Regions from separate parts of the Brevibacillus nitrificans genome, predicted to be linked through region 1. Evidence: predicted binding sites of a transcription regulator. Region 1 holds the regulator's gene; each other region holds the start of a gene.

Region 1 (10,828 bases):
GCGATAGCTTTGCGACAGCGTGTAGTAGGAAGGGCGAAGCTTTTGAAAAATTCCTTGGGTAAGCTCCTCCCACGCATGAATACCGCGATAGGAGTGGATCCCTTGGGCGATATCCCCCACGATCGTGAGAGATTGATTTTTGGTAGCCAAAGACACAACGGCAATCTCCAACGCACTCAGATCCTGTGCTTCGTCGATAACGGTGTGATCGAAATGCTCAGCCTTGTTCATTCCCTCAACAATGTGCTGCAAATACAGTAACGGAGCAATATCCTCCGCCTCGAGCCGTTCATCCGCGAACAGATTGCGAGAGGATTGGCAGACATCCAGCAACACCTGATCGTCTACCTCAGCCGTTACCAGCTTCCGGAGGAGACTTTCATCCGTAACCATCTCCTTGTACGACGCGAAGACATCGAGCTGCGGAAAAGAAGTCATGTACGTTTCCAAAATCTGCTCCAGCATTTTTTCGAACTTCGCAAGACCTTGTTTATCTAGATCTATTTTCAGCTCGCGGAGGTGGGCGAACATCTGCTTGTTCATCTCCTGCTTCAGATGCTTGCGCAATGCATCGAGCCGGCGTTGATACGGCAGATTGGCAAATTGCTCGAGAAAGCTTTGGCGGATGAACTCCCCGCTAATCGTAAAAACCTGTTTGGTCTTGTTATACTGGAAGCTTAGCTTCTTAAAGGGAATCCTCGTTTCAATCACGAAGCGAATGTATTGTTCTAGCGCATCCCTACATGCAAGCGAGCCTTTAAAGCGTAGACGATTTCGGGCAAGCTCCTGCTCACGCTCATCCTGACCATCTTCAAAGAACAGCTGTAGCGGTTTATCCGGGCTAGTAATTCTCCAGCCTTTCGGGAGCAGCGGTTTGACAAGCCGTGCCGCCCAGTCAACGAATGTTGATTGCTGGACATCATCGACTCCGAGCTCTGGGAGGACGTCGGATATATAGGTTAGGAACATCCGGTTCGGAGCGAACACCATGAATTTTTTCGAAAGCATCGTGTCCTGATAATTGTAAATGAGATAAGAAAGTCTATGTAAAGCAATCGTTGTCTTTCCGCTACCAGCTACCCCTTGCACGACAATTGGCCGTTCCTTTTCTGCCCGGATAATGTCATTTTGTTCTGATTGAATGGTCGCGACAATATCTTTCAGACGACTGTCGTTTGCCTGATTGAGGTTGGCCGCCAAAAACTCATCGATGAATCCCTCTTGCAGGAAGTCATCCGGGTCTCCCATTTCCCGATGAATGGTTTCTTTGACCGCCCCATCGTAGATACCGGTAATTTTGCCGTCTTCCATCGCAAAATTGCGTTTCAAAGTGACTTCTCCACGCACAATCTCTCGACCCATCCGGTAAAAGGCTTCCTTGCTCTCACCGGAATAATAAAGACTCGCAATCGGTGCCCTCCAGTCCACGACGACAGAATCAAAGGTGTCACCGCGGACGATCCCCCGTTTGCCGATATAGACCTGGTCCAGCTCGTATACTTCATCCTTCATGAAATCAACACGCCCGAAATAAGGCTTATCACGTCCATGGTCTTCCAGGTAGCGCAATTCTTTGGCTTTCTTTGAATTGACGACCTGTTTGACATAATCATCCGTAGCTTCGCGAATGTCCTCGCGTAATTGTGTGATTTCACTGTCAATTATCGCGATGGTATCATCCAACTTCTTTTGTTCCTGTTCATATTCCCGGTGCTGGGTACTCATACCCATCCCCCCTCTCATTCGACTCATCCAATAGCGTTACGTCCACTGTCGAGCTAGCCAAATCCCTGCTAAACAGGATAATAATCCGACTCCAACACTTAGCAATACATAAAGGATTCCACGAATCACTTGTCCCTCTCCCCAGAAAGTAACCACTTCCAGAGAAAAAGTAGAAAAGGTCGTAAATCCGCCCATCACACCTGTTGTGAACAACAAATAGAGCTCCGGAGAAAGGCCTCCTTTTTCTTTCCCCCAAACAGAGAGGATTCCGATCAGGCAAGATCCGAGTATGTTCGCAAGCCATGTCCCCAGTGGCCATCCTGGTAGATTCGCCAATAGCGATAGTCCATAACGCATAACTGAACCAACAGCTCCTCCAATCGCTACTGCCAGCCACGTCATTTTTCCGCTCTCCTTTACCTCAATTCGGAATAAAAAGACACCCCAGCTTCAAGCGAGGATGTCTGTGCTATCAATACATGTTATCTTACTGTTTTCGTCCATTTTCTTCAAGGTCTTCCACATAACGGATCGAGTCCAAATTCGCACGCAGCGACATTTTTACGGCATCGATGTATTTTTGACGAAGAGCTTTTTGTTCGAGTTTTTCCTCATCGGTTAGCCCAACTTCCTTGGACTTTTTCACCAATTCGTTGATGCGTTTGATTTCTGCGTCAGATACCACTACTGGTTCCTCCCCACCTGTAAGTAATGCCGCTCCATTATACCATAACGAGGACACTACGCAAGCAGATCAGGCAAGCTTTCACAATCCTTGCTCGGATGAAACGGGGATCTTCAAGGTCTGTCCAGGATAAATGATGACACTCTCCAGCTCATTTACCTCTTGGATCGCAAGAATCAGCTCATTTACTTCCATCTGCGCCTCTTCCTGATAACGAATCGCAAGCTTCCACAGGCTGTCTCCCTCACGGACGGTTACTTCCTTTACAGGGAGGACTGCATTCGCATCAGAAGCAAACACTAGTTCGGTCAGCAAGTAAAAAAAGAGAGAGAAGCTCACTACAAACATAATAGCCTGTCCGCGGGTAATACCCACCCTTGCTCGGCGCGTTTCCTTTTTCGCAAATCGATTATGTACAGTCATAACAGACATCATTATTCCCTCCTACAAACGTACGTTCTGTTTTCTTGTTATCATCATACATGGGAACATACGTTCATGTCAATAAAAAATCGAACTTATGTTTGTCGAACGCAAGATCCCATGGTATAATATAGGAAAATATGTTCGAGAAAATAGAGGTGTCTTCTATGTCAAAACTATCCAATCGACAGCAAGCCATCATCGATTTCATCCGCAAAGAAGTGCGCGATAAAGGATATCCCCCTTCCGTGCGTGAAATCGGTGAAGCCGTTGGTCTTGCCTCCAGCTCTACGGTCCACGGACACTTAGCTCGCCTAGAAAAGAAAGGCCTCATCCGCCGCGACCCTACCAAGCCTCGCGCGATTGAGCTTCTGTCTGAGGAAGATCGCTTTCAAGATGATTTTGAAGATTCCGTTGTTCGTGTCCCTGTTATCGGGAAAGTAACAGCCGGGCAGCCCATTACGGCAATTGAAGACGTAGAAGAGTACTTCCCACTGCCAGAGAATATCGTTACATCGGACAAGGTGTACATGCTGCGCGTTTCCGGAAACAGTATGATCGATGCAGGGATCCTCGACGGCGATTACGTCATCGTTCGTCAACAGCATGTCGCCAACAACGGAGATATCGTTGTCGCCATGACAGAAGAAGATGAGGCTACTGTCAAACGCTTCTTCAAAGAAAAGAATCACTTCCGCCTCCAGCCGGAGAACGCGACGATGGAGCCAATCATTTTGGATGCTGTCTCTATTTTGGGAAAAGTCATCGGCGTCTATCGCTTGATTCATTAATACGCAAGAAAAGAAAAAAGACAGCCGAGGCTGTCTTTTTTCTTTTGTTATCTCGCGATGAAAAACCAGATGATCATCGCCACTTGCAAAACGACTTTCACGACTGCACTTCCCAAAAAACCAATCAACGAACCAAAGCCCGCTTTAACCGCTCTCTCCAGTGTTTGGTTTTGAATAAACAGCTCCACGAGAACGACGAAAACGAATGGCAAGATGATCATTCCGAACGGAGGGAACAGGAAGATCCCCGCTAGAATCCCCACGACAGCAGCTACGGATGACCACTTGGAGCCCCCGTATTTTTTCACGAAGTACATGTTGGTTAAAAGATCCGCTCCGTATAAAAGCACGCTGAGGGCAACCATCCCCCACCAGAAGGATGAAGGCAGTCCTGCTCCTGGATCTGCAATGAAAAAGTGATAGAGCAGAAAGCCTACCCACAGCAGAATCGTATCAGGCAAAACCGGCAGAAAGATCCCCGCAATGCTTAGTACAAACAAGGCTACTACGACAATCCATAACAGTATATCCACAGCTCCCACTCCTCTCTGTAAGGTATACGTGTGATTTTCATTTCCGTTGCACTCTGTTTCGCTCCCTACTACAATGAAAGAACTGCCCTTCCCTACGATCGTTACCCAAAATGTGCAGATGGATACAAAATGGAGGCAATTCATGAAAAATTGGCGTGACCTTTCTTATTTACAAACAGGCACATCCAAACAACGCGCTGCTTGGGATGCGCTCACTTCAACACGTGTCATGGAGAACCTGAAAGCCTACGATCCCGTTCTTGCCGGCACCATTCCCTTGGACATCGACATTGCGGAGAGCGACCTCGATATTATTTGTACGAGCGACGATCTCGAGCAGTTTGATGCCAGTGTCCGTGCATTCTATGGGGAATGGGATGGATATCACGAGACTCGCCTCCTGGTAAACAAAGTCCCTACCAGCGTTATCCGTTTTTCTGCAGAAGGCTTTCTCTTTGAGATCTTTGCGCAATCTGTTCCTGTTGAACAGCAAAATGCGTATCGCCACATGGTTATTGAAGCGAGACTCCTGGAAATGGGCGGTCCAAACGCTTATCAAGAGATTCGCAAGCTCAAGCAGCAAGGCATCAAGACAGAGCCTGCCTTTGCCCTTTACTTCGCGATCGCGGGTGCTGATCCTTATCAAGCCCTCTTCGAATTAGAGACTTACTCTCAAGAAGAACTGTTCCGCATGCTGGGCAGCAGGAAAGCGACAAGCCAATCTCATCCGCTAGAAGCGTGAGCTCGGCTTGTCGCTTTTGATTCGATATAGCTTCCTCGACTACTCGATACGCAGACGTACGCTCGAATCCCCTAACGAGAATGCTACCATATCCTGCTCATTCCCATAGCGTAATTCAGCAAGCAATACACTTTTCCAAAGCACCTGCTTGAATCGCTCGATCGCTTCTCTCACTTGCTCATCTGCATCCAGTGTAAGGGACACCCTTTTTTCGATCGGTAAGTCGAGCTTCTTGCGATAATCCTGGATCACACGAATCACTTCCCGGACGAGCCCCTCTTGTTTTAGCTCCTCCGTAAGCTTCGTATTGAAAGCGACTTGCAGCTGATAGCCCGAAGCCGATGCAAATCCTTGCTTCCCTTGCTTTTCGACCATCAATTCATCCACAGGAATTCGAACCTGTTCCCCCTCTACAGTCAGGTTCACGCCTCCTTCTTCCATTACCTGCGCAGCCTCTGTATCTGTCAGTCCTTTCAATAATTCCTGGATCGGCGCTACGAGCTTTCCGTATTTTTTCCCTGCCTGTTTTAGATTCAGCTTGAAGTGATAGGAAACAAAGCCTGCCTCGCTTGTTACCAATCTTACCTCTTTCACATTGACTTCCTCTTTGATGATGGGAGCAAAGCGATCGAGCGGAAACACCCGTTCCGTGGTCAGCAAAAGCTCTGCCAATGGCTGGCGCGTCTTGATCCCCGTTTCATTTCGGATGTTTCGCGCAAGCTCGACAACCTGCCGTGCCATTTCCATCTCCTGCTCCAGGTTCGGATCGATGGCAGACGTGTTCGCCTTTGGATAGTCGGACAAATGGACGCTCTGCTCTCCTGCCAGGTTGCCATAGATATCATCTGCAATCAGGGGCGTGTACGGAGCAATCATCTGAGCTAGGGTCACAAGAACTTGATGCAGGGTTTGGTAGGCAGATCGTTTGTCTTCCGTCATCTCGGTGCCCCAGAAACGATCACGGGAACGTCTGATGTACCAGTTGCTCAGGTCATCCACAAACGCTTCTATCTCTTTTGCCGGGTTCATAAAATCGTACGTCTCAAGACCTTTCTCCACCTGCAGCAAGGTAGAATTCAATCGGGATAGCACCCAGTGGTCCAATTCGTTGGTGACTGCCTGCGGATCAGGCGCGGGAGTATATTGATCCAGCAAGGCGTACATGGCATAAAAGGCGTGGATGTTCTGGATCGTATCGATGACCTTTGACTTCGCCTCCGCTACGATGCGTTTGGAAAACCGCTTGCTGCTCCAAGGCGCGCTGTCTGACAAGAGTGCCCAGCGAAACGCATCCGCACCGAACTCATCGATTACTTCCCACGGATCGATCCCATTCCCTTTGCTTTTGGACATCTTCTGACCGTTTTCATCCAGTACATGACCGGTTGAAATGACGGCTTTGTACGGTGCCTTGCCATTGTAGAGGGTGGATACCGCCAGCAGACTGAAAAACCATCCCCTCGTCTGGTCAATCCCTTCCGAAATCATGTCAGCCGGATACTGCTCCTGAAAATCCTTTTCATTGCCAAACGGATGATGATGCTGAGCAAATGGCATCGACCCACTGTCGAACCACACATCAATGACCTCTGGCGTTCTTTCCATCGCACCACCGCAGGAACAGCGCAGCTTTACCTCATCCACAAAAGGCTTATGCAGCTCTATGCTCTCATCGACCGGTTCGATGGCCCTCTGGCGCAGTTCGTCTATACTTCCGGGTGCATACTCACATCCGCAATCCTGACAGAGCCAGATGTTGAGTGGGGTTCCCCAATAGCGGTTGCGACTGATGTTCCAGTCTACCAGTTCCTCGAGAAATTTACCGAATCGACCGTCCCGTAAATGCCCCGGATACCACTCTATTTTTCGATTGTTTTCGATCAGCTGTTCTTTGATCGCCGTCGTCTTAATGAACCAGCTCTCCATCGCGTAATAAAGCAGCGGAGATTTGCAGCGCCAGCAAAACGGGTAACTGTGCTCATAGCGCTCCTTTGAAAATAACAAGCCACGATGAGCCAAGTCTTTCACGATGTCTACGTCACACTCTTTGACAAAGCGTCCTGCAAAATCAGTGACTTGATCGGTATAACGGCCTGCCAGGTTAACTACATTGACAAAATCCAGGTCATGCTGGCGTGTGATCCGGTAATCGTCTTCCCCATGAGCTGGGGCCGTATGGACAATACCCGTACCGCTTTTATCGCTGACGTAGTCTGCAGCCACTACGATATGGCCTTTATCCACATGGATATAGGCAAACGGCGGTTCGTACGGAGTCCCCATGAATTCTGCACCTTTATGCGTAGACAAGATGACGAAATCATCCTTTAGAACAGACTCCACCAGATTTTTGGCTACCACGTACACTTCGTCATTTTTCTGTACACGTACATAGTCGAGATCTTTGTTGATCGCCAACGCCACATTTGCGGGGAGTGTCCAAGGTGTCGTCGTCCACGCAAGAAAGATGTCGCTATTCTTTTTACTGCGGAACTTCACTGTCGCACTCAGATCTTTCACGTCTTCATAGCCTTGTGCTACTTCATGCGAGCTTAGCGTCGTCTGACAATCCGGGCAATAGGGGCTCACGCGATGTCCTTTATACAGCAAATCCTTTTTGTGGATCTCGGACAGGATATGCCAAACACTCTCGATATAGGAATTGGTCAGCGTAATGTAGGGGTCATCCATATCCGTCCAGTACGCAATCCCCTCTGTCAGTTCACGCCATTGCCTTTCGTATTCAAATACACTGCTCTTGCATTTTTCTACAAACTTCTCTACTCCGTAGTTTTCGATCTCCTGTTTACCCGAAATCCCCAGCTGCTTTTCCACCCCAAGCTCTACGGGGAGTCCATGTGTATCCCAGCCCGCTTTACGGACAACCCGATACCCTGCCATCGTTTTATATCGACCGATGAAATCTTTGATCACCCGACCAAGGACATGACCGATGTGTGGCTGTCCATTGGCGGTTGGCGGACCTTCGTAGAATACAAAACTGGGTTTCCTTTCCCGATTTTCGATTGATTTTTGGAAGGTATTGTCCTGCCTCCATTGGTTCAAGACCCTGAGCTCACGAACCCTCGCTTTTTCTTTCACATCCACGCTTTTCATCTGACTGCCATCCTTTCCCAAATGAAATGTGATGGAGAATGGACCCGAAAAAAACAAAAAAATCCCGCCCCCTAAGGGACGAGATTTACTCTCGCGTTACCACCCTTGTTCCAAAAAGATCATGGCAGCCATGACTTTTCAGCACTCTACTACGTACCATCATACGCGTCCCTTTTAACGGCGGGATCCCGGGTCAGCTTACTTGCACACTTCAGCCTTCCTTCTCGGAGAGGATTTTCGGCTACATCTTGAACGTTGGCTTTCAGCACATGGCCAACTCTCTGGGGAACAAGGAAATAGCTTACTCTTTCTCGTCAATGAATTTCGTTCGTTCAATTGGTTACATCATTTTTACAATACTTTTTATACGTTGTCAAATTTCTTTTTGGATGTCTCGTCTCCTATTCTTGCAGCAGGTCGTTCGAGGTATTGCCAGCCTCATCCGTTACCATCAAGTGGGTGGAAGGATCAGCAATCAGCATCTCGACATAAGAGCGGAATGTCTCATCATCGAGGTCATATGGCGTACTGAAAATGACGGAGATGGTGATTCCCTGATTGTCCAGCCATAATTCGTAAAATGATCCATCTGGCCGTTCGAATTTGTAGATATCATATCTGCCATTCGGCTCCGTGTCCTTGGTCACCGTTGACGTCACGTGATCGTTACCGTCTTCTGTCCACTTGTACGTGCCGATTCCAACCTCCAAATCTGTGATGTCAAAATCATTGTACACTCCGTCGCTCAAACTGACGTACTGCAGTCGGAATCCTTTTATGTCCTCGTTAAAGCTCGCCGTAATCTGAACGGCATTTCCACCTGGTCGAATGCTCACCTCCACGTCATCTGTTAAAGAAGGAGCTTCTTCATCTTCGCTATTCTCGCCTAACCTAGTACGGTTTTCGGACGAGCCTACACCATGCGGGCGACTTTCATCGCACATGGCGTTCCACCAACGAATAAGACAAGCTCTTACAATGGGCATTTTCATACTAAGCCAATCGCAAATGGCTGTCTGCTATCGAAAGTTAACCTATATGTAACGAGGGAGTTAATTCGCCAAACAAAAAGAAAAACCCCTCGCACCTAGTGGCACAAGGGGTTTTGGCTAATTAATATGTGCTCATGTACTGCTCGCGCTCCCAAGCGTGGACGCGTGTGCGGAACATATCCCACTCGATTTCTTTTGCTTCGATGAAGTGCAGCAGCGCATGCTCACCCAGCGCTTCGCAAATCACTGGATCAGATTTCAGGCACTCGATCGCTTCTTTCAAAGTAGCAGGCAGGTTAGAAATACCGTTTTCTTCGCGCTCTTGCTCGTTCATCACGTAGATATTGCGGTCAATCGCTGGTGGTACCTCTACCTTGTTCTTGATTCCATCCAAACCAGCTTTCAGCATAACAGCCAGAGCGAGGTATGGGTTGGTTGCTGGGTCTGGGCTGCGTACTTCGATACGAGTACCCATTCCACGGGATGCTGGAATACGAATCAACGGAGAACGGTTTTTCGCAGACCATGCTACATAGCAAGGAGCTTCGTAGCCTGGAACCAGACGCTTATAGGAGTTTACCAGCGGGTTTGTGATCGCAGTAAATCCGCGAGCGTGGTTCAAAATACCAGCCAAATAGTGTTTCGCGGTTTGGCTCAGGCCCATTTCATCAGTCTCATCGTAGAAAGCGTTTTGATTTCCACGGAAGAGCGATTGGTTGGCGTGCATACCGGAACCAGCTACCCCGTACAGAGGTTTTGGCATGAAGGTCGCGTGCAGACCATGCTTTTGCGCAATGGTTTTTACAACGAGCTTGAAGGTCAGGATTTGGTCTGCTGCTTGCAGAGCATTTGCGTATTTGAAGTCGATCTCATGTTGACCTGGAGCTACTTCATGGTGAGAAGCTTCTACTTCATAGCCCATTTTCTCCAAAGTCAGTACGATATCGCGGCGGCAGTTTTCACCGGAATCGAGTGGAGCAAAGTCGAAGTATCCACCTTGGTCATTCAGATCGAGAGTTGGTTCGCCTTTTTCATCCAGTTTGAACAGGAAAAACTCAGGTTCTGGGCCGACGTTAAACGCACTGAAGCCCATTTCTTCCGCTTCTTTCAGAGCGCGCTTCAGGATGTAGCGCGGGTCTCCCTCAAATGGAGTACCATCAGGATTGAAGATATCACAGATCAGGCGAGCGATTTTACCGTGCTCGTTTCCCCAAGGGAATACGACCCAAGTATCCAGATCTGGTACCAGGTACATATCGGATTCCTCGATACGAACAAAACCTTCGATGGAAGATCCGTCGAACATCATTTTGTTGTCGAGTGCCTTAGGCAGCTGGGACAGAGGGATTTCTACGTTTTTGATTACCCCCATCAGGTCGGTAAACTGCAGGCGGATGTACCTTACATCTTCTTCTTGAGCCAAACGCATAATGTCTTCTCTTGTGTACTTGCTCACATTTCTCTCCTCCTGTCTCTAGGTAAAGCTCTATATCAGTGGAAGAAGCGGGAAAGCTCCCCACGTATCAATGCATCCTCGCCGTGACGAGAAGCATTGCGATACATGATTTGCTGTTTCAAAAGCTGGTGCAAGTCTTTTTCCGTCATTTCCTTGCGCTTCGCCTCCGAGGTCACCGTAATTTCGGATGGTTTCTCAATAGGCACTTGCATCTGCAATACTTGCTTGATTCCAGCAATGTTCAAACCTTTTTCAATCAGTGCTTTCACTTCCAGCAATCGATCCACATCATTGAAAGAGAAAAGGCGCTGTTTCCCTTCGGTGCGGGCTGGCTGAATGAGCTCGTTTTGTTCATAATAGCGAA
Region 2 (10,828 bases), on a different contig from region 1:
GTTTTGCGCCCGCTGCTGTTGCGTTGGGAAGTGGCATTAGGGATCGTGGCCATCCTGGCAGGAATGTGGATGAGCCAGACGCAGTATCCGACTACCGCTGATTCAAGCACAATCGATTCGGCTACAACTGTAATACATCAGCACCAACATTAGGAGGGGTTTTCGATGAAAGCAACAAAATGGATGAGCAGTGTATGGATGGCAGGTGCGATTTTGACGTTCGCGACAGCTGCGCAGGCACACGTCAACGTCTATCCGAAAGAAACGACTACCGGTGCCTATGAAAAATACACCGTGCGAGTACCCGTTGAAAAAGACGTGAATACCACAAAGGTCAAGCTGGAATTCCCGGCGAACGTGAAGGTAAGCACCGTTCAGCCTATCCCCGGCTGGAGCTATGCATTTGAAAAAGATAAGGACGGCCGCAACACAGCGTTGGTCTGGACTGCGACAGAGGGTGGGATCAAGGCGCATGAGTTTACAGAGTTTGCTTTCGTGGGAGCCAACCCGAAAGAAGCGGGTACTCTGTCCTGGAAGGCTTACCAGACCTATGCGGATGGCGAAGTAGTGGAATGGACCGGAGCGCCGGATTCGAAGACACCGGCATCGGTGACGACGATCAAAGAGGGGGCAGGTGAAGCAGGCCACGAGCCAGGCCAAGCTGCCGCGACCGCGCCTGCTGCGGAGCAAGGAGCTGCGGCTGCGACAGGAAGCAGCAATACGCTTCCAATCGTGCTGTCGGGATTGGCTCTGCTGCTGTCGATTGTCAGCCTGTTCCGCAAAAAAGCATAAGCATCAAAAGAGGCCGTGCGGATCATCGATCTGTACGGTTTTTTTGGTGGACAAAAGCCTGATCTCGTCAAAAAAGGAAAATTCCTTATAATAGAGCTAACTACTCTCGGAGGTGTATGAATCATGTTAGCATCTAAAACAGCTGCAACTCACCCAAAAAAGAAAGAAAAATTTGGCGGTAGAGCGACACGTACGCTTTTGCAGCAGTAGGTAGAAAACGGAACGTGTCGATCTGCCTAAAAAAGGGCGGATCTTGTTCCTATGAAGATGAATGCGACAAAATTGTATATGCTCATGCGTTTTACCACAGCTCTTGCCAACTCGACGATGTTTACCACGTACGCTATTTTCTATGTGGCGACGCTGGGATTATCCCCTTTGGAGCTCCTGGTTGTAGGGACCGTTTTGGAGCTTACCGTGGTACTTTTCGAAGGAGTAACGGGAGTGGTGGCGGATACATATAGCCGGCGCCTGTCCATGATCATTGGGATGTTTGTGCTGGGCAGCGGCTTCGTCCTGCAGGGAGTGATGGGCTCGCTTGCGGGGGCGCCTCCCCTTCTTCCGATGTTCGGCTGGGTGCTTCTTGCCCAAGTCCTTTTTGGCGTAGGTCATACCTTTATCAGCGGTGCAGATACAGCGTGGATTGCAGATGAGGACGGAGAGGAGCAATTAGGGAGCCTGTTCATGCGTGCAAAGCGCGTCTCGCTTGTGGCAACGATGGCAGGGATTGGCTTGAGCGTCTATCTGTCGATGCAGGGAACGCAGCTTCCTTACTTCGTAGGCGGTTTGATGTATATGGTCCTCGGGCTGCTTTTGATTCTCTTTATGAAAGAAACGGGTTTTATGCCCCGCGTGCGGGAGGCAGGCTCCACCGCGTGGCAGGAAATGAAAACAACGTGGCTTACGGGCGTACAGGTGGTGCGTACGCAGCCGATCCTGCTGTTGATCTTGATCGTAACGCTTTTTAGCGGTGCTTCCTCAGAAGGCTATGATCGGCTGCGGGAAGCTCATTTGATTCGGGAAATCGGCTTTCCTGCTGCCATTCCCCTTTCGATGGCTGTCTGGTTCGGAGTGATGGCGGTCGCCACTGCTTTTCTGGGCTTGATTGCGGTCAAGCTCACGGAAAAATGGCTGGATATCAACAATGAGCGGATCGTCCTGACGGGTATGTTCCTACTCACGTTCTTGCGGCTGCTTGCGATTTTGTCCTTTGCGCTGTCTCCGAGCTTCTGGTGGGCGCTCGCCGCTTTGCTTTTGATCGGCGTGATCGAGGCCATCAGCAGCCCCTTGTACGATACGTGGCTGAATATGAATATCCCCAGCAACGTCCGAGCGACTGTCCTCTCCATGCTCAGTCAGTCAAATGCGCTGGGACAGACCGCGGGAGGACCGGCAGTGGGCTGGGTCGGTAGTCGAATATCTGTGCGGGCGTCGTTGATCGTGGCAGCGGTTCTGTTGTCCCCGATCCTCTACGTGTACGGAAAAGCCGTGCGTAAATCATAAAAGCAACAGAAAAAGACAGATGCTCTTTTGGGCATTTGTCTTTTTTTACTGTCTGTTCGCATATAATGGGAACAAAACTTGCGAACAAACGTTCTGGATGATAAGATGTTCATACAGAAGAAATGGCGGTGACAACCTGATGATTCGTGAACTGAACAAATATTGGCGAAGACAGCAAATCATCGAGATGATCTACCTTGATAAGAACGGGGAAACCAGCAGGAGAGTCGTACGAATTTTAGAGCTGGATGCGATGGGCCAGCGCATGAAGGCATACTGCTATGCGCGCAAAGCGTATCGCGTGTTTGCCGTAGCGAATATATTGGCGGTAGCACCAGCAGAGGGCCGGACCGCGGGCTAGCGAGTGCTGCTCCACCATTCTCCTCCTGAAATGACAGTCCATTCCATTCTATGCTGGGAAACGTGGTATACTGAAGGGACAACGGACGTTCAAAGATTGGACGCAGAAGGGAGTGGAGACGATGGAAATTTTCATTATCGTCGTGTTCATGTTTATCATATTGATGATGGTAGTGAGCTCTTCTTTAAAGAAGGGTGGACGTGGGCGTTCCCACTCGTCAACTGACAGCGGTACACCGTATTACGTCGATAGTGACCCGCGCCGAGATGATTCCGATAGTGGCTGGGGGCATGGCCATAGTCACGGGCACAGTCACAGCGATGGGGGATCTGACAGCGGGGGCGGCGATGGCGGTGGCGGAGGCGACTGAGCCTGTTGCAACCGTAGTATTTCGTGGTACAATAGCTGGGAAATCATCAACAAACTGGATCATTCGGTTTGATAAGGAGAGATGTTTTATGGCAAACACAAAATTGGTAGAGATTGTAGCAATCGGGGTCACAGGAATCCTCCTTTCAAACGAACTCCAATAACGGTTTTGATTTGAGGATTCGACTGTGACTGGTATGGCCAAAAGCCAATGTATGAAACCATTCGCAGGGGGAATCCATTCGTGAATCAACAAGTACAACAAACCTTACAAACTTTGGGCTGGAATGAGGCTTTTGCCAATCATTTTGCCCCTTATGCCGAACAAGGCTACAGTGTGGGACGCATCACACTGGAACATAAACGGATCTACCGCCTGCTTGGCGAGCATGGCGAGCTCTTGGGCGAGGTAACAGGAAAGCTGCGATATGAAGCGACAGGCCGCGAGGATTATCCGGCTGTCGGGGACTGGGTCGTCATCAGTCCACGTGCAGAAGAGAAAAAAGCGACGATCCACGCCGTTTTACCACGGAAGAGCAAGTTTTCACGAAAGGCCGCTGGGGACAACGTGGAAGAACAGATCGTGGCGGCAAACGTGGATACGGTCTTTTTGGTCAACGCTCTGAACAACGATTTTAACATTCGCAGGATGGAGCGCTATCTGATTCTCGCTTGGGAAAGCGGAGCTTCACCTGTCATCGTACTGAGCAAAGCCGATCTGTGCGACGATCTGGACGCACGAATGCGTGAAGTGGAATCCATCGCGATCGGTGTACCCGTACACGTCGTCAGTGCCGAGCAAGGCGAAGGCTTGGAGGAGCTGGCCCCTTATCTTTCGGAAGGCAAAACCATCGCACTGATGGGCTCTTCCGGAGTAGGCAAATCCACTCTGATCAACAAGCTGAGCGGCACCGACATGCAAAAAGTGAGCGAGGTGCGGGAAGGGGACGACCGCGGCCGTCATACGACGACGCACCGGGAGCTGTTCCTGTTGCCGAGCGGGGGATTGATGATCGATACGCCGGGCATGCGCGAGCTGCAGCTCTGGGAAGCAGATGAAGGCTTCCGAGGTGCGTTCGATGACATCGAGACACTCGGACAGTCCTGCCGCTTTGGGGATTGCCAGCATATGCGCGAGCCAGGCTGCGCGGTGCGGGAAGCGATCGAGGATGGTTCCCTGGAAAAAGCGCGCTTTGACAGCTATCTCAAGCTGCAAAGGGAGCTGGCCCATCTGGCACGCAAGGAAGACGCGAGATTGCAGGCAGCTGAAAAGGATAAATGGAAAAAAATCAATGTGCAGATGCGGCAGCGCAAGCCGAAGCGATAAAGAGAGAGCCCTCGAAAATCGGGGGCTCTTTCCATGTTTTCCAACGCTTGAGCGGCGGAAGTAGCTTTCAAAAATTAACGCTTGCCCGTAGGCTGCCTGATATGATAGATTGGTCAATATCCAAAAAGCATATGCAAGCTCGTATAATTTTGGGAATAAGGCCCAACAGTTTCTACCGGGTGACCGTAAATCGCCTGACTACGAGTGAGAGAACGTCACGATTCTTTTCTATTCAGGCTTCTTGCTGATAAAAAGAATTTGATTTGGTGACGTCCGCGCTTTGAATAGCGTGCTGTACCCTGGCGAAACAAGCCCAGAGGGGACAGATTTCACTTGGAGTTGGTATTTACGTTACTGCCACCCTGTGATCTGTTCACTCTGGGCTTTCCTTATACAGGAAGAATAGGTGCAGCTAAGACTCCGCCACAAAAGCTTGGCGGAGCCAAGTTTTCTAATGGTTTCAGGCGGTTGTTATTCGTGGAGGAGGAACATAGATGAAAGAACTGCAAGAGCGCATTATTCGTGACGGTAAGGTATTGTCTGCATCCGTATTGAAAGTGGATGCCTTTTTGAATCATCAGGTCGATCCGCAGCTGACCATGAACATTGGGAAACGATTTGCGGAGCTGTTTGCGGATGAAAAGGTGACCAAAGTCGTGACGATTGAGGCAAGTGGCATTCACTTCGCCTTGGCAACATCGTTTGCACTAGGCGTACCGTTTATTTACGCGAAAAAGAAAAAGGCGGTTACCTTGACCGAGGAGGTTTACTCGGCTCCCGTTCACTCGTTCACCAGACAGGAAACGTATCAAATCAGCGTGTCCAAGCAGTATTTGCAGGCAGAGGATCGCGTCTTGATCGTCGATGATTTCCTGGCGACAGGTGCCGCACTCGTAGGACTTACCCAGATTGTGAAAGACGCAGGCGCACATCTCGTGGGTATCGGTGCAGTCATCGAGAAAAGCTTTCAGGAAGGCCGCGGATTGCTCGAAAAAGAGGGCATTCGCATTGAGTCTTTGGCACGCATCGAATCCATGTCTCCGGAACATATTCATTTCATCGAACCAGCTGCAACACGCGTGTAAAACAAATAGATAGAGGGGAAGAGAAACAATCGTATGTTATCCAAACAAAAAGTGATAACTTTGGGCTTGCAGCACGTCTTGGCCATGTATGCGGGAGCAGTCGTTGTGCCTTTGATCATCGGAGGAGCTCTTCATCTGACTCCGGCGCAAATCGCTTATTTGATCGCAGCTGACTTGTTTACCTGCGGGATCGCTACCCTGCTGCAGGTACTCGGTACGAAATACACGGGGATTCGCCTGCCGGTTGTCCTGGGCTGTACGTTCACAGCGGTAGGACCGATCATTGCGATCGCTTCGCAGACCAATCTCGCAACCGCGTATGGCGCCATTATTATATCCGGTATTTTTGTGGTTTTGGCAGCTCCTTTATTCGGTAAGCTGCTTCGCTTCTTCCCAACGGTTGTACAGGGCTCGGTCGTTACGATTATCGGTCTTTCCCTGATTCCCGTCGCGATGAACAACGTAGCTGGCGGTCAAGGCATGCCAGACTTTGGAGCTCCGCGCAATCTGCTTCTGGCATTGGGCACACTTGCTATTATTCTTCTCATCAATCGTCTGTGTACAGGATTTATCCGTGCGATTTCCGTTTTGCTGGGCTTGATTGCCGGTACGGTTGTCGCGTATTTTATGGGGATGGTCAGCTTCGCCAATGTGGCGACGGCCTCCTGGTTTAGCATCGTAGAGCCTTTCTATTTCGGTACACCACAGTTTAGCATCGTCGCGATCATTACCATGATTCTGGTAAACATCATCAGCATGGCGGAGTCCACAGGCGTGTATTTTGCCCTCGGGAAAGTGACGAACAAAGACGTAAGCAAAGAGGATGTCGTAAAAGGCTTGCGCGGGGAAGGGATCGCCATTATGCTGGGTGGTATTTTCAACGCATTCCCATATACGGCCTTCTCTCAAAACGTAGGGCTGGTAAGCTTGACTGGCATCAAGTCTCGTGACGTGATGATCGGTGCAGGTGGAATCCTGGTCGTTCTCGGTCTTTTGCCAAAGCTGGCTGCTCTGACGACGGTGGTTCCGAACGCCGTATTGGGTGGTGCGATGGTAGCGATGTTCGGGATGGTAGTCGCATCCGGTATCAACATCCTGTCTCAGGTAGACTTGCGTCAAAACGAAAACCTGCTGATTGCTGCCTGCAGTATCGCAGTAGGCTTGGGCTCAGCTGCTGTTCCTAGCATGTTTGACCAGCTGCCTGACATGGCAAAAATGCTGCTGCAAAACGGGATCGTAACAGGCTCTTTGACTGCTGTTATTCTGAATATCCTGCTGGTTCATACGAATAAAAAGTTGCAGCCATCCGTTGAGGAAAAAGCTGTACAGGAAGCTTCCTAAGCAAGCACGAGAAATAGAAAACCGCCAGGCTCTCAAAAGGGCTTGGCGTTTTTTTTGGCGTTTCGTGGGATTTCTATGAAAAAAGGCGAGCAAGCCTGTGTCAGCTGTCCAAGGAAAGCGGTCAAGTTTCGCATACGATGAGGAAACAGACATCGCGGAAGGAAGGGATTCCATGGCTACTTTTCGAGAAGCATTGCGAGCCAAGCAGAAACTAGTGCAAGCATGGAAGAAAATGCCGGGCGTCATAGGCATTGGCGTTGGTTTTGAGAAGGGGACTAAGAAAAAGGGCGGGCACTGCATCGTCTTGTATACCGCAAATGCAAGTGCGACAGTTGCGAAGCGCTGTCCGAAGTATGTCCATGTGAAGAAGCATCTTGCAAAGGGGCTTGCCAAAGTGTCAGTGCGTACCATCGCTTCGGGGCGCTGCTGCTGCCACCGAAACGCTCGCCCAGCTGCCGCAGGAGTGTATCGCCGCAGAATCCGTCCTGTCGTCGCCGGCTACAGCGTAGGATACCCTGGCATATCCGGGACAGCGGGTCTCATCGTCTCGCCGGCAGCCCGGCGAGCCCGGCGGTATCTGCTTAGCAACAACCACGTGCTCAACAGGAACAATACCAGTGGTTATACCGAAACGATTCAACCGGGAGGGGCGGATGGTGGACGATCCGGGATCAGTCGAATCGGAAGGCTGTACAGATTTGTCCGGCTTCGTAAAAACGCGAACAACTATTTGGATGCTGCCCTGTCCATCCCCACGTCCAATCGTCTGCTCGCTCCCCATTATGCGACAGTGGGGGCCGTCAGAGGACATGTGGCGAGCTATGCAGTAGGAGCCAGGTTCAAAAAAGTGGGCCGTACGACAGGCCGGGTTAGTGGCGTGGTAGAGTCGATTCATACAGACATTGATGTTGATTACGGTTCTGCTGGCGGTCTGGGTGTCATCCGTTTTCGCAACCAGACCGTCATCCGGGGCCAAAGAGCAATCTCCTTGCCAGGTGACTCCGGATCGGTATGGCTTACCTCGGGGAACTATGCGGCGGCCGTCAACTTCGCAGGCTCAGAGGATGGCAGACTCTCCATCTCGTTTCCCGTGCATTGGGCGATGCAGGCATTCGGAGTCCGCGTCGCAAGGGCGAATGGCAGCATCGGACAGCTCCGCAGGGCAGCGGCAGGGCGCAGGAGGCGTGCAGGGTATACCCGTCCTTTGACAGCGGCCCAGCTGCGCCAGATCATCATAAAAAAGGCAGCGACGAGGCGAATTGGCTAAAAAAAGAGGCGACAGTAACTGCTGACAAAGCCTCTCGGGTTAGCGAATAGACTTTGCCAGGTCATCGAGCTTTTGCAGGACGAGCGCGGAGATGTCCTCCAGTGACAAAAAGGCTGCTTCGGCTTCCTGCTGTCTTCCTGCGTGAACCAGCTGATAAATCTCCCGAACGATTTCATGGAACCGGCGATGCGGCTCCTCCAGCTGCTGGAAGGCAGGCAAGGAAGAAATGCTTGGATTCCCTTTGACTTCCCTGTACCACGTGCCCAAACGGCATTGCTGATGGTCGACCAGGTCTTTTTCTTCGATGTGGTGATAGCCGAGCATGAAGTTGTACAGCCACCATTTCCACAGCAGATGATCCGTTTTGACGATCCGCAGATAGTGCTTGGCTTTGAGCTGAGCTGTCTGGCTGACACTCATTTTGTGCAAGCTGTTGATCGCGGCTCCGATGTCGTACACATTTTGGCCTGCATGAGCGACGTTTTCCGCGATGAGCTCCATATTGTGCTGAACCTGAGAGATGCGGTGGAAAATGTCGCTGGTGGCAGCCGACTGCTCCTGCGCGATCGAGGCGATGTGTCCAGTGGAACGGCCGACGTTTTCTATGTTGCCGACGATTTCCCCGAGCAGCTCGATGGCATCCCGCGTTTGACTGACTTTCTGGGTGACGTGGTCGCTCATCTGATCAGCGGACTGACTGACTTCATGTGCCTCGGTCTGGACATCGCGCATGGTGGCGGTTATGCTTTGCGCGGATTGCTTGGTCTGCTCCGCCAGCTTGCGCACTTCTTCAGCGACGACGGCAAAGCCGCGGCCATGCTCTCCTGCACGAGCGGCTTCGATGGAAGCGTTGAGGGCGAGGAGATTGGTCTGATCAGCCACGCTGCGGATGACCTGTACGACCTGCGAGACATTCTCAATGGAAGTCATCAGGTGAGCGATCTTGGTCTTCATTTCATAAAACTCATCGGCCATGGACAGGAAACTGCTCAAGGAAGCTTGGATGATTTCTTTGCCAGCCATCGCCTGCTCCATCGTGGTGGTAGCGTTTTCAGCAACATGCTGGGCAGAGTGAGCTACCCTTTGGACGGATTCGGACAGCTGCTCCGAGGCATTTTGCACCGTGCTGGCTTCCTTCGTTGTTGTCTCGACTGTATCGAGGACGTGCTTGATCTTGTCGATTTGCATAACGAGCTCGAGGACGTGTCCCAGACGGTCGATGACTTTGTAGTCGTTTTCTTCCTGATACGATTGCAAGACGATCTGGGAATCCAGGGTGAGCAGTTTGATCAGGGACAAAATGACATGCGAAAGCTCCTGAGGACGTGAGGAGTAGGCTTGGACGATGGCGGGAATCATATACTCGTATATACGTAAATAGGAGCCTGTGTACCATTCGGGAGTCAGACCGATCCGGCTGTGAACCTCACCGATTTTCTCGCGGCCGACGACAAAGGCATCATCCATTTGACTGGCAGGCAGTGACTGCAGGTGACGGCGGAAAGAGGCAGAAAGGCGCTCAATCGTCGAATTGGCTTCGAGAATGTGCATCAGGTTGGAGAACTCTTTCAGCATCTCATAATGCCGATCGGTGATCGCATCCAAATGCTCGTGGAGCAGCGGATCCAGCTTCCGGATTCGCTCCATATCCTCCTGGTTGATTTGCAAAAATTTGAGCTTACCCTCTAATGTTTCCGTCATCGGTATATCGCTTTCCTGAATCGGCATGGCTTGTACTTGTACGGCTCGCTTACCAAACATTTCGATACCTCCGTCTATTCATAAAGCACGACCTATTCGCGAAATGAATAGGTCGTTGATGACTTCATTATATCATTTGCCCAAATTGCAGAGGGAGGGCGAGGAGGCCAGATCTATTAGGAAATTGTGAAATGTTTGTAAAGAAGAACATAAGTTCAACCTATCCTATTCAAAAAAAGTCATATGATCCTTTTCCTGTCGATAATATCCAAGCCGATCCTGGAGTGTACCTGTATGCAGCTCGAATTTGTGTCCATCAGGATCGGTAAAGTAAATGGAGCGTTTGTCACGCACGTCGCGTTCTCGGCCAGGCAAGATGGAGACATCGTTTTTTTGGAGGTGCTCAAGCCAGGAATCAAAAGTCTCCTCCGCGATCGAAAAGGCGAGGTGAGTGTAGGACTGATGGATCTCCTGACGAGGAATGTCCACCTCTTCATTCAGAGCCAGCCAATATCCATTCCAATCGAAATAAGCCAGCTTTCTCCCGCGGACGAGTGGTTTGGCTCCCAACACATCGCGATAAAAGACAAAAGACCGTTCCAGATCGGACACGGAAAAAAGGAAATGATTAATCCCAGACGGTTGAAGCAACATGATCTCCTCCCAATCATCCCCATGCGGGTTTGTAAGCCCATTTTACGAGAGGGAGAGAGATTTGACCAGTAGAGCAGGAAGGCAAATCCAGACAAGGGAAGTCCCCATCATCGGATTTGCCCACTGCCGGTAAGGAAGGTCTTACTTGGATTGTTGTTGCTGTTGTTGCTGCTGCTGCGTTTGGATGGTGGATTGCACCTGGGACACCATGGTTTGCGCCTGGGCGATTTCCTGAGAAGCTTGTTTGAGGGCTTCTTCCGCGAGCTGCGGGTTTGCAGCAGATTGCTGGATGGCTTGGTTGATCATCGTTTTCGCGAGTTCAGTAGAAACTTCGGCTTTTTTCAGGGAGTCCGTATTGATTTGGCTTGGCATGCTTGTTCCTCCTCGAAGTGATGTTGGCAGAGCACCACAATAATTTGTCCGCTCTC
Region 3 (10,828 bases), 210 kb from region 1:
AGTCTGCGATCAGCCAGTCCATCAGCCGGCTGGAGGAGGAGCTGGAAATCAAGCTGTTCACTCGATCTCGCATGGGCGCGTTCCCTACCCAAGAAGCAGCGCCTATCATCGAAAAGTGCTGGTACATTCTCGATACCGTCCAAGCCATCAAGGAAGAAGCCAAATACCAGAGCGAGGTCTTGCGAGGAAATTTGCGCCTGTCTGCTATACCGGGCGCCATGCCCATGCTGGTGAATGCTGTTTCGAGCATGAAGAACAGCTACCCCGAAGTCACATTCGAGCTGTCTGAAAAGGCATCTGGAGAAATCATCAAAGACATACGCAACCACCAGACGGACCTCGGACTCATCGCTATGTACGAAGGTGATCTGCGCGGGAGAAGTCCAGAGGTCACGTTTCAAATGATCACGGAAGGAAAGCTGGTACTCGCGGTAAACCCAGAAAGCCCCTTGGCAAGCAAGAAGTCGGTAACGCCGCAGGAGCTTGCGGGTCAGCATTTTGCCCTGTATCACGACGAATTTGTCGATTCCTTTATGGATCAGCTCGCCACGCTCTGCGGACCGATCTCGATCTTGTTTCGAACAAACAACACCAATGCGCTCAGTGCAGCGCTCAAGCAGCAAATGGCAATTACAGTCGGCCATGACTACTCCTTTTTCTTCGACCTTTTCTCGCAGAATAGCGGTGTCTCCATTCTTGAAGTGGAAATGCCTCAACGGCCGATCCAGTTCGGATGGATGTCCGCAGAGAAGAGCCAGGTCAGCCGTATCGCCGAAAGGTTTCTCGACCGTTTTCAATACGAGTTCAGCAAGCTGCCGCCGGTGATACATCGCTAATCGAGATGGCCACCCATGAAAAAGGCGAGCTTTCCCTGTCTACAACCCGGGGAAGCTCGCTTTTTCATGGATTCTTACTGGTTTTGCTCCTCTTCCGTCGAGACCGATTTCCCCTGCCCGTACAATTGCTCATGCAGCTCTTCGATTTCTTCTCCAGTCAGATCGCCGCGCTTCAGCAGTTCCTCTGCGATCGCATGGACGAAGTCGGAATAATCCCGCGCCAGTTTTTTCACTTGGAGCATTTGGTCCTGCAAAAGCTCGTTAATTTTCGGACGCAGTGATTTCAGACCGTCTACACGTGAACCGGTAGCCAACCAGCTGAACAACTCATCCCCCATCCCCACGATCCCGAGATAGGCGCCTGCCAGCTCTGTCGCCCGATGCAGATCGGAGGTAACCCCGTTCAGCTTTTTCTGCAAAAATTCCTCTTCGACGGCTCTTGCCGCGAGACAAACCTGGATTTCCGCCAGGATTTCGCTGTCACTGCGGTTATATCGTTCATGCGTCGGCTTGGTAGCAGCCAAACCGAGTGCCCCGCCACGTCGAATGATCGTTACCTTCCAGACGCGTTCATGAGGCTTCAATAAAAATTGAGCGACCGCATGACCCGCTTCGTGGTACGCGACGTTGCGTTTTTCGTCCTCACTCATGGAACGCAGAGGCTGGGCGATTCCCCATTCGTACGTCTCCATGGCTGCCCGAAAGTCCTCGTAGTTGGCGACCTGCGCTCCCCGCTGATGGGCGATGACAACGGACTCATTCACGATATGCTTGATCTGCGCCGGGCTGTACCCGATCGTATCCAATGCAGCTTTTTCAGGTGTTAACGTCTCATCGTGCTTGACTTTTTTGAGATAGTATTGAAAAACATCGATCCGTCCGTCATAGTCAGGGGAATCCACCCAGAGCTGTCGGTCAAAACGTCCTGGTCGCAGCAAAGCGGAATCCAGCACATCCGGGAGGTTCGTCGCTGCAATGGTCATGACAGGCGGCCGTTCCGCTTTTTTCCGGCGAAGACCCAGCGACCGCAGCAGCTTCGCGATTTTGGTGCTATCGATGTTTGGAGGGTCCATCTGCAGCAGCAGTTCATTTAAGAGCCCTGCTCCTCCCATCCCGAGCATCCCACCTGCGCCCATCCCGCCTCCTTGCCGTTTCATCCCGATGGCATCGATTTCGTCAATGAAAATAATGCATGCCCCGTATTCGGTGGCCCGCTTTCTCGCCTTTCTGTACAGCCCCATCACTTTTAGATTCCCGACGCCAAAGAACATGTTTTGAAAGCTGGGAGCCGAAGCATACGCAAAAGGAACTTGTGCCTCGTTGGCGATAACTTGCGCCAAATACGATTTCCCTGTACCTGGCGGCCCGCAAAGGAGCAGCCCGCGGATAGCCTCCCCGCCCATTTCTTTAAATTCTTTGACACCCTTGAGCAAGGTCACGATCCGTTTCGCATTTTCCACAATCTCGGGATTCCCCCGGTAATCATCCCAGGTCGAGCCTGTTTCCCCCGGTAGAATCCAGTACGTACGGCCACGTGCCAGGAACCAAAAAAGCGCGACAAACTGAATGATGATAAAGACAATCGCAAAAAGCAGCTGAAAGAGAAGAGATACAATCCCCCAGGCGACCGCCCAGTAAGTCGGTCCACCCACTGTCAAAATAATCAAGACTGCGGCAATGATTCCGAGCCAGAGGAGGATTTTTCGCCACCGAATCCACTGATATCTCCTCATGGCACCAACTCCTTTTGCGAAATATTTGGATTATTGTATGAGGAGACAAGCCTCGTGGTGCCACGTCCACCCATCGGTGCACGTTCCCCGAGGAGTGATTCTTTACCACTATATTCGGATTTCCATCCAAATCATGTCTCGGAACGAAAAAAAGAAACGGATTCGGCATTGTCAAAAAAACAGCCTTCCCCAAAGGAAGACTGCTCCCAGCTTCATTCAAAGCGCTTTTTAATGTCGAGAATGTACTTGATCATTACCGCAAGTCCTCCGATGAAGTAGAAGACCAATAACGTATAACCGGTGGGATCAATTGAGGTCATGGACACTAGGACGTTTAATGGCAAAATGTAGTACAAAATATCCTTCAGGTAACCCAATACAAAGCCTGGGTCAAATGAGCCTTGCCAAAAGGAACGGAACAACACGATCAGAAAATCGATGATCATAAGTCCAAAAATCGCCCAGATCGTATAGATCATCCAGTCAGCCAACGAGTAACCCATAGTGTATCACCACCTTATCCTCCATCGTATGCGCTCGGAAAAACGCAGGTGAGGATAGGCAGGGCGGATTTTTCCCTATTTCGTGACGCTCACGATATCTTTTACCCGAATCCAGCGTGAGTCATCCTGATTCACAAGTTTGACCGAATAATGCTCTACATCAATTTCCCGGACAAGCCCCCATGCACCGTTTACAGTTCCATAGACACCTGCCGCTTTTTCGAACCATTTGATATGGATCGGATAGCTGTATTGCGTACTGTCATAGATACGAAAGCACATTTCTCCAAAATCGTCTTCCGCGACAACCGGTCGCTCCACAAATGCCGCCATCGATCCGGCAGCAGGATACTCTGCTTCTTGTGAAGATTCTCTAGCCATTCCAAACCCTCCACACAACACGAACTTATGTTCTTATTATGCAAGATTCGTGACGAAATGGCAAGAGTCTTTCCACAAGACATTCACCATGAAATAAGCACGCTTAAGGGGCGCTTTACGTCAGGGTGCCAATGCTCGGCTCTTGCTCGAAGACCCATGACTCTCAGGAAAGGGAGCGATCAAAAAGAGAATGGAAAATTTTCGCGTATACATTTCCATTTCTGGGAAGCATACAGAAGAGAAATCGAAGAATGACATGTTAAAAAGGAAGGCAGGAAGGACAATGGATACGAACAATCACTCTCAAACGGACCATGCTGACGATGACACCTTAACCAATAGACAGGGGCATCCGATCACAAACAATCAAAACATTCGAACAGTAGGAAATCGCGGTCCGGCTACCTTGGAAAACTATGATTTTATCGAGAAAATCAGTCACTTTGACAGAGAAAAGGTGCCAGAGCGTATTGTTCATGCACGCGGAGCCGGCGCCCACGGTTTCTTTGAAGCGTATGGAACGGTCGGCGATGAGCCTGTTTCCAAATACACACGGGCAAAGCTCTTTCAGGAAAAAGGCAAGCAAACTCCTGTTTTTGTACGTTTTTCAACGGTTGTCCACGGGCTTCACTCTCCTGAAACGCTGCGGGATCCCCGCGGATTTGCTGTGAAATTCTACACGGAGGATGGCAACTGGGATTTGGTGGGCAACAACCTGAAAATCTTCTTTATCCGGGACGCCATGAAATTTCCGGACATGATCCATGCTTTCCGTCCTGATCCCGTGACAAATATACAGGATCCACGCCGTTTCTTCGATTTCTGTGCAAATTCTCCCGAGTCTTTTCATATGGTGACATTTGTGTATTCGCCCTGGGGCATTCCCGCTAACTACCGCATGATGCAAGGCTCGGGCGTCAACACCTACAAATGGGTGAACAACGAAGGAAAGGGTGTCCTCGTCAAATATCACTGGGAGCCAAAACAAGGCATCAAAAATTTGACGATGAAAGAAGCGTCAGAAATTCAGGGCAAAAATTTCAACCATGCAACCCAGGATTTATATGAGGCGATTGAGCGCAAAGACTACCCCGAGTGGGAGCTGCTCGTACAGATCATGGAGGACGGCCCTCACCCTGAGCTTGATTTCGATCCGCTCGATGATACAAAGCTATGGCCGGAAGATCTGTTCCCTTGGCGTCCAGTCGGCAGAATGGTCCTGAACAAAAACCCGGAGAACTTCTTTAATGAAGTAGAACAAGCTGCCTTCGGAACGGGCGTCCTGGTCGACGGACTGGATTTCTCTGATGATAAAATGCTGCAAGGAAGAACCTTCTCCTATTCGGATACCCAGCGTTATCGTGTGGGCGCGAACTATTTGCAGCTGCCGATCAACGCAGCCAAAAAACGCGTCGCAACGAATCAAGAAGGCGGACAATTACGTTTTTACAATGACAAAGCTCCTGGACAAAACCTGCATGTGAACTACGAGCCGTCCAGCATGGGCGGATTGAAAGAAGCGGAACAGGTGGGCACCGAGTACACTCCACATGTGGAAGGAAACCTGGTTCGAGAGTCTATCGATCGCCAAAGCAATACCAAACAAGCAGGCGATACTTACCGCCATTTTGAACAATGGGAAAAAGATGAGTTAATCAACAACCTCGTGAATGATCTCGCCATCTGTCCGCAGGTGATTCAGGATAAGATGATGGCACTCGCGGAAGAAGCAGATGAAGACTATGGCCGTCGTTTACGGGCAGGCTTAATGGAGAAAAGCAAAATGAAGGATGGCTACAAGCTGGAAATAGGGGAAGAAATGCACCCGCTCGGGGCAAAAGATGCTCATCAGGCGGTAAAAGATGCCATCGAAAAAGGACACGACCAAGATCCGTATTAAACGATCGTCATTTGAAAGCTCAAAACCCTGATTTTTCTTCGTGCTGGAGAAAAATCAGGGTTTTTTCCTGTGCAAAGGATAACAGCGTTCAAGTTAAAGCCGCTTGATAGGCGTCCTCGTGATTTAGGATTGGAACTGCATCGCTGCTATTGTACATAGACGCGATCGCAACATCTTCCGGGTATCCTCTTTGAATCAGCTCCTGCCCTGATCCACACTTTTGCAATAGTTCAACCAGTTGCCCTCTGGCCATCTGGAAGGCACCGACTGCCATTTGCGCCTCAGGGGAGAGCGTATGCTCCGTCAGCTCGTCTAAAATGGCTCCAGCTGCAATCATATCCTCGATCGCCGGTCTCATTGTGCCATTCGGCCATCTCTCTCCACTCGCAATAACCGTAACGGTGCCTCCTTGGTCGCGAATAAATCTGGCAACCGCCGATGCATTGCGCAAGCTGGCAGCAATCACGATCGCTCCGCACCGTTTTGCAAGAACCGTGCAGGTCGAACCATTGGGAGAAGGAAGAACGATACGGGTTTTTTCCGGAACGTTGGCAAGAGATGCCGGAGAAAGTGAGATCTCCTCCCCACGCTTGCCCGCCAATATTGCCTGGTTTTCTCGTGCAAAGGAACGTGCTGTCTCGTCTTTCATCCGGTAGGGAAATACCACTCCTCCTTTTCCGATCACGACATCTACACATGTCGTAAAGGACAGAACATCGACAATTACCACCATATCGGAGGCTGCACCCACGTGCTCCACCCCTTCATATCCCCATTCAAAGCGGGCGCTGTAGTCCATTTGTCTAAACAAGTCCGCTACTCTCACGGTTCTCCCCCGCCTTCTAATAGAAATGGTTCCTTGTCCCATTACGTTCGCCGTTACAAATGAAGACAAGGTGAAATAAAGTATATTGTCCCACGAATCAATAAACGAAGAATGGAGTGACATGAATGTCTGATCGTAAGCACAGGACACAAATCGTTCGTACAACTGGTATCCTTCAAAACAACCTCGGCGTCGCCCTCACTGCTCACTTGGACCTGGTCAATCTCAACAATGATCCAGTAGAGGTGCGTGTGCAAGTCCTGAACTGGGGTGATGCGGTAACGCAAACAAACCCTGTCAGCACTTTGCTCGATATCACGCAAACGCTCGCAGGAAACACTCGCATGGCTTTCAATGCGACAGTACCTGCTTCCTTCCACTATGAAGTGCGTCTGTCTGTCGGCTGCAACAACGATGGCGAAGGAGACAATGTTCTTCTCACCACCTATGGACGTACTGCAGTTGGCGGCGGTCAAGTGGTTGGTCTCTCCGTACTGGATAGCCAATTCCAGACGGTTACAGTCGAATCTTGTTTCTAAGAAACGGCAAATGAAAAGGAATTATGGTCCGTCCATAATTCCTTTTTTCCTTTACATACGTTTGTACCAGTCAGGAACCAGCTGCTCAAAGAAGTCATGCTGAAGCGAGATGCGCTCGATTCTCTCCTGCATCTCCCGGGTTTGCTGAGGAATGACCCGAATCGTCCAGACGAAAGAAGAGAACATCGCCATCGCTGTGTAGAGACAGTAGCGCTTCCAAAATATTTCCGAAATGCTCCCTTTTCGCTCATGATATCCATCGATTTGGCCGATACTAAAGGGAGTGCTGATTTCCTGCGAAAAAAACGCAAGCTTGGTGAAGTCGTGAACGGGATCGCCCCAGTCGAAGCGATTGAAATCAATGGCTCCTGCGTAATGTCTACCCGCCACAATCAGATTTCCCACATGAAAGTCATCATGCAGAAAAACACTTGGTGTACCCCTAAGCGCTGCAGCATGTGTATCAATAAAACCCAGGATGCGATCTGCATTCGCGATGGAATGACCACACGCAAGATACGCCTCCACATAACGAGAGTGCTTTTGTTCGTAGCAGCGCTGGTACCAGTCTGTGATCTCGGATGGAGCAGCTATCGTATGCATGAGAGCCAGCTGCCTGCCTGCTTCTTTCCCGATCAGATACTGCTCCTCTGCGGTCAAATTTCCAAGAGCATCTTTTGCATCCTCACCTGCCACATAAGACAACACCATAAAACAGATAGCGAACTCCTCTACGAAACCAAGTTCAATTGGTCGTGAGGCTTTGACACCTTTTCTCGCTTGCAGAGTTTGCAATACTTGAAACTCGGCTTTCTTTTGCTCCCATTGCTCACGATCCGCCACTCGCAGCACTCGCTGTTCGCCGTCAGACAAAATCACATGGAATTTTCGATCTGTAGAAAAGCCTTTGAGGATCGGCTCGATATGAATGGTATTTTGAAGCGAAGAAGCGGTACGAATCAAGTGATCCAGCCATAACTCCACGTGCCTTCCCCCCTTTTCTTCATAGGGTTCGATTATACGCGGAATTAGAAAGAAATGGTAGTGGGGGAAAAAGAAAAAACTGCCCGCGAACGGACAGTTTTTTTAGAAGGAGACTTACAGTTTAACTACGTTCTCAGCTTGTGGACCACGGTTGCCTTGAACGATGTTGAATTGAACGCGTTGACCTTCATCCAAAGTTTTGAAACCTTCGCCTTGGATCGCGCTGAAGTGAACGAATACATCGTCTCCGCCTTCTACTTGAATGAATCCGAAACCTTTTTCTGCATTAAACCATTTTACTGTTCCGTTCGTTTGCATTTAAAAAAACCTCCAAAAAAGTCAATTTTGAATATGCTAGTCATATTTACCGAAGCAAATAAAGCTCACATATCATGAAGAAATATCAATAGTCTTTCTATTGAATGGATATGCCTTCATGATATGTGAATTCCTACTTACTTCTTGCATAATATGCTTGTATTTGTAGTACGGAACTCAAAATCTAGTAAGGTACATCTTTTGAAAACCTAAAACAACGAAAGCCCTTCCTCTCTTTCATCCTTGCGGCTCCGATGACCGCGCCAGTGTGAATCGGGCATTCAAAAAAACGTAAGGGATCCTCTATCTGCGCACGTGGATATTACGATCGGATTTTCAAGTAGCAAACTTATTCTACCATGCCTGTCCAGTAAAAGCAACAGCTCACTGTGCCATGCCATATTCTTATGTATCTGATACAATTGGTGTAAGGAGTGATACGATTGAATAAACCTACCATAAACAAACGTGAATTCGAACAGCTGCAGCATGAAAACGCGAAGCTAATTATTCTGGATGTTCGAGATGTCGAAAAGTATCAATCAGGCAGCCTCCACGTGCCGGGGATCGCTACCAAGAACGTGCCTTACATACATATGAAGGAACAGGATCAAGCTTTGCCTGAAGAAACAGCGCAAGCCTGCGCAGACGCTACGATCATCACCTTATGTACATCAGGAAACAAAGCACAAAAAGCGGCTGCTCTTTTAAGGGAGAAAGGATATCGTGCATCGGCTCTGGAAGGCGGCTTAACGGCTTGGCATGCAGATGGAATGCAATCAGAATAAACAAGTGGAGACACCCTCTTTTTCGCTGAGAGGGTGTTTTTCTTTCATCGCCTCTTCCTATAGCTATCACGGGTGTTTATAGCCATTTCCAATAGACACTACCAAATATTACTCCTATCTTTCTCTCGCAAAGGTCTGTTATTCTGGGTCATGCCAAATCAAACAGCCGAAACTTCCTCTCGAATGGAAGTGCGGGGGATCTTTTTTTGCAGATGAGAGATCTGCATGGGGTGAATCGCCAAAGTGCGTAGGGTTGTTTCCTCAACCCGAATCCGTCAACTAACCTCGTAGGCCAAAAAAAGGAGACGATGTGAATATGAAACGCCTCGGAACTATTGCAATCGCAACTTTGGGATTGGGATTTGCCCTCTCCGGCTTTTCTAACACAGCTTCTGCCGCTGAAGCAACGAATTGCCCACTGAAAACGGCAGCCCCTATTCAAATGCCACAACAGGCTCAGTGGTTTTCATATATGCCGCAAATGAAGTTCGCGCCGCAGTTTGGTTATCAACAGCCTGTACAAACACAACAACCTGTACAAGCACCTGCGAAGCAGCCCGTTCCACAACAACCTGTTCAGCAAGCACCGGTGCAACAGACTCCTGTAGCAGCGGAGCAGCCAGCAAAAAAAGCGGAGCAGCAAGTACAAGCTTCTGAAGTGGTGAAGCAGGTCGCGGATCTGGTTAACCAGGAGCGCGCAAAAGCGGGTCTGAAGCCTGTAGAAATGGATGCTTCCCTGAACAACGTCGCACAGGCAAAAGCGGCTGATATGTCCAACAACAACTATTTCGACCATACGAGCCCAACGTACGGTTCTCCATTTGACATGATGAAGCAGTTTGGTGTTTCTTTTATGACTGCTGGTGAGAATATCGCTATGGGTCAACGCACAGCTGAAGAAGTCATGAACCAATGGATGAACAGTGAAGGCCACCGTCAAAACATCATGAACCCATCGTTCACGAAAATCGGCGTTGGCTACATCAACGGTTACTGGGTACAAGAATTTATCGGATAATGAAAAAAGCGAAAGCCGAGTCACTCTTCACAGGGTGCTCGGCTTTCTTTCGTTATGTTTGTTGTTGGTCTTCTGTGCTTTGCGTCTGTTTCGGCATATAGCTGGAGTCTTGCCCTTCCAGCAGCGCTACGTCTTTTTGGTGCATTTTTTGCTTGGTCGGATAGGCAGATACTTGTTGCATTTCAGCGCTCACATCGTTTTGTTGAGTCAAGCTGCTATCCCCTTCCTCATCAGACCGTTGTAGTGGAATACCCGCTTAGTATGCGCGCTGGCCCCTTATGATATGCTCCAGATCCTTTAAAGCGGCGGCAGCGGCGGCAACCGGATCGGACTTACCTCCGATAACGAGAAGCTCCCCCATCACATCCGTCTCCACGCGAACCGCTTTCGTGGTACCTTTAACCGTTGCAAATGGATGTGCAGCGTCCACTGCCTGAAGTTCTACCGCAGCCTTTATGCCTTGCGGTGTTTTCTGAATGGAACCGATCAATTTCGGCGTCAAGCCCGCTGCTTTCCATGCGGCAATCTGCTCGTCCGTTACCTCACGAACACTTGCCCGCGAAACGTCACTCAGCTTTACCTGCGCATCAAATGCAGCGTTGGCAAGAATCGTTACCTTGCAAGCTGTATCCCAGCCATCGATATCAAAGGATGGGTCCGGCTCGGCAATTCCCATCTGCTGTGCGCGTAAAATGGCTTCTTCGCTCGTAATGCCTTCTTCCATCATTTTCGTCAGAACAAAATTGGTTGTGCCTGTGAAGACGCCTTCGATCCCAAGTATTTGGCAGCCAGCGAAATTGTACTGCAGCAAATCGATTGTCGGAAGTGCCGCTGCTGTAGCGCCACTGATCTTGAGGTGGACGCCTTTTTGTTTCGCTAATGCCGACAAACCCGCAAAGTCTACAACCAACGCCCCTTTGGATACGGCGATCGCATGCATCCCTTGCTCGAGCGCCTGCTTTATGTAGATGAGCCCGGGTCCGCCTGTTTTTAGATCGGACG

Evidence for each region. The regulator LexA, encoded in region 1, represses DNA repair genes until DNA is damaged. The targets are predictions, from matches to a motif close to CGAACATATGTTCG.
Region 2: a site for LexA is predicted at 2,377-2,390, ahead of EDM59_RS23915 (WYL domain-containing protein). Genes of this name have one in related genera too.
Region 3: a site for LexA is predicted at 3,474-3,487, ahead of EDM59_RS04595 (YolD-like family protein). Genes of this name have one in related genera too.

Annotation. Positions count from the first base shown of each region.
Region 1 is NZ_RHHU01000003.1:334,241-345,068, reverse strand. It holds gene EDM59_RS03585 (HelD family protein) at 1-1,725, opposite strand, end outside; gene crcB (fluoride efflux transporter CrcB) at 1,762-2,127, opposite strand; gene EDM59_RS03575 (DUF896 domain-containing protein) at 2,213-2,410, opposite strand; gene yneA (cell division suppressor protein YneA) at 2,492-2,842, opposite strand; gene lexA (transcriptional repressor LexA) at 3,001-3,624, shown strand; gene EDM59_RS03560 (DUF456 domain-containing protein) at 3,672-4,157, opposite strand; gene EDM59_RS03555 (DUF4269 domain-containing protein) at 4,300-4,899, shown strand; gene ileS (isoleucine--tRNA ligase) at 4,939-8,016, opposite strand; T-box leader at 8,088-8,343, opposite strand; gene EDM59_RS03545 (hypothetical protein) at 8,418-8,960, opposite strand; gene glnA (type I glutamate--ammonia ligase) at 9,130-10,464, opposite strand; gene EDM59_RS03535 (MerR family transcriptional regulator) at 10,500-10,828, opposite strand, start outside.
Region 2 is NZ_RHHU01000017.1:136,980-147,807, forward strand. It holds gene EDM59_RS23900 (copper resistance CopC/CopD family protein) at 1-153, shown strand, start outside; gene EDM59_RS23905 (YcnI family copper-binding membrane protein) at 166-792, shown strand; gene EDM59_RS23910 (MFS transporter) at 1,054-2,295, shown strand; gene EDM59_RS23915 (WYL domain-containing protein) at 2,435-2,656, shown strand; gene EDM59_RS23920 (hypothetical protein) at 2,778-3,026, shown strand; gene rsgA (ribosome small subunit-dependent GTPase A) at 3,270-4,352, shown strand; purine riboswitch at 4,472-4,573, shown strand; gene EDM59_RS23930 (xanthine phosphoribosyltransferase) at 4,847-5,437, shown strand; gene EDM59_RS23935 (nucleobase:cation symporter-2 family protein) at 5,471-6,778, shown strand; gene EDM59_RS23940 (chymotrypsin family serine protease) at 6,951-8,045, shown strand; gene EDM59_RS23945 (protoglobin domain-containing protein) at 8,085-9,806, opposite strand; gene fosB (metallothiol transferase FosB) at 9,972-10,400, opposite strand; gene EDM59_RS23955 (hypothetical protein) at 10,542-10,772, opposite strand.
Region 3 is NZ_RHHU01000003.1:541,312-552,139, reverse strand. It holds gene EDM59_RS04610 (LysR family transcriptional regulator) at 1-836, shown strand, start outside; gene EDM59_RS04605 (AAA family ATPase) at 911-2,569, opposite strand; gene EDM59_RS04600 (hypothetical protein) at 2,782-3,072, opposite strand; gene EDM59_RS04595 (YolD-like family protein) at 3,148-3,453, opposite strand; gene EDM59_RS04590 (catalase) at 3,737-5,353, shown strand; gene EDM59_RS04585 (2-phosphosulfolactate phosphatase) at 5,442-6,179, opposite strand; gene EDM59_RS04580 (hypothetical protein) at 6,305-6,718, shown strand; gene EDM59_RS04575 (aminoglycoside phosphotransferase family protein) at 6,770-7,702, opposite strand; gene EDM59_RS04570 (cold-shock protein) at 7,817-8,020, opposite strand; gene EDM59_RS04565 (rhodanese-like domain-containing protein) at 8,464-8,808, shown strand; cyclic di-AMP (ydaO/yuaA leader) riboswitch at 8,963-9,117, shown strand; gene EDM59_RS04560 (CAP domain-containing protein) at 9,125-9,826, shown strand; gene EDM59_RS30960 (hypothetical protein) at 9,879-10,037, opposite strand; gene EDM59_RS04555 (homoserine dehydrogenase) at 10,083-10,828, opposite strand, start outside.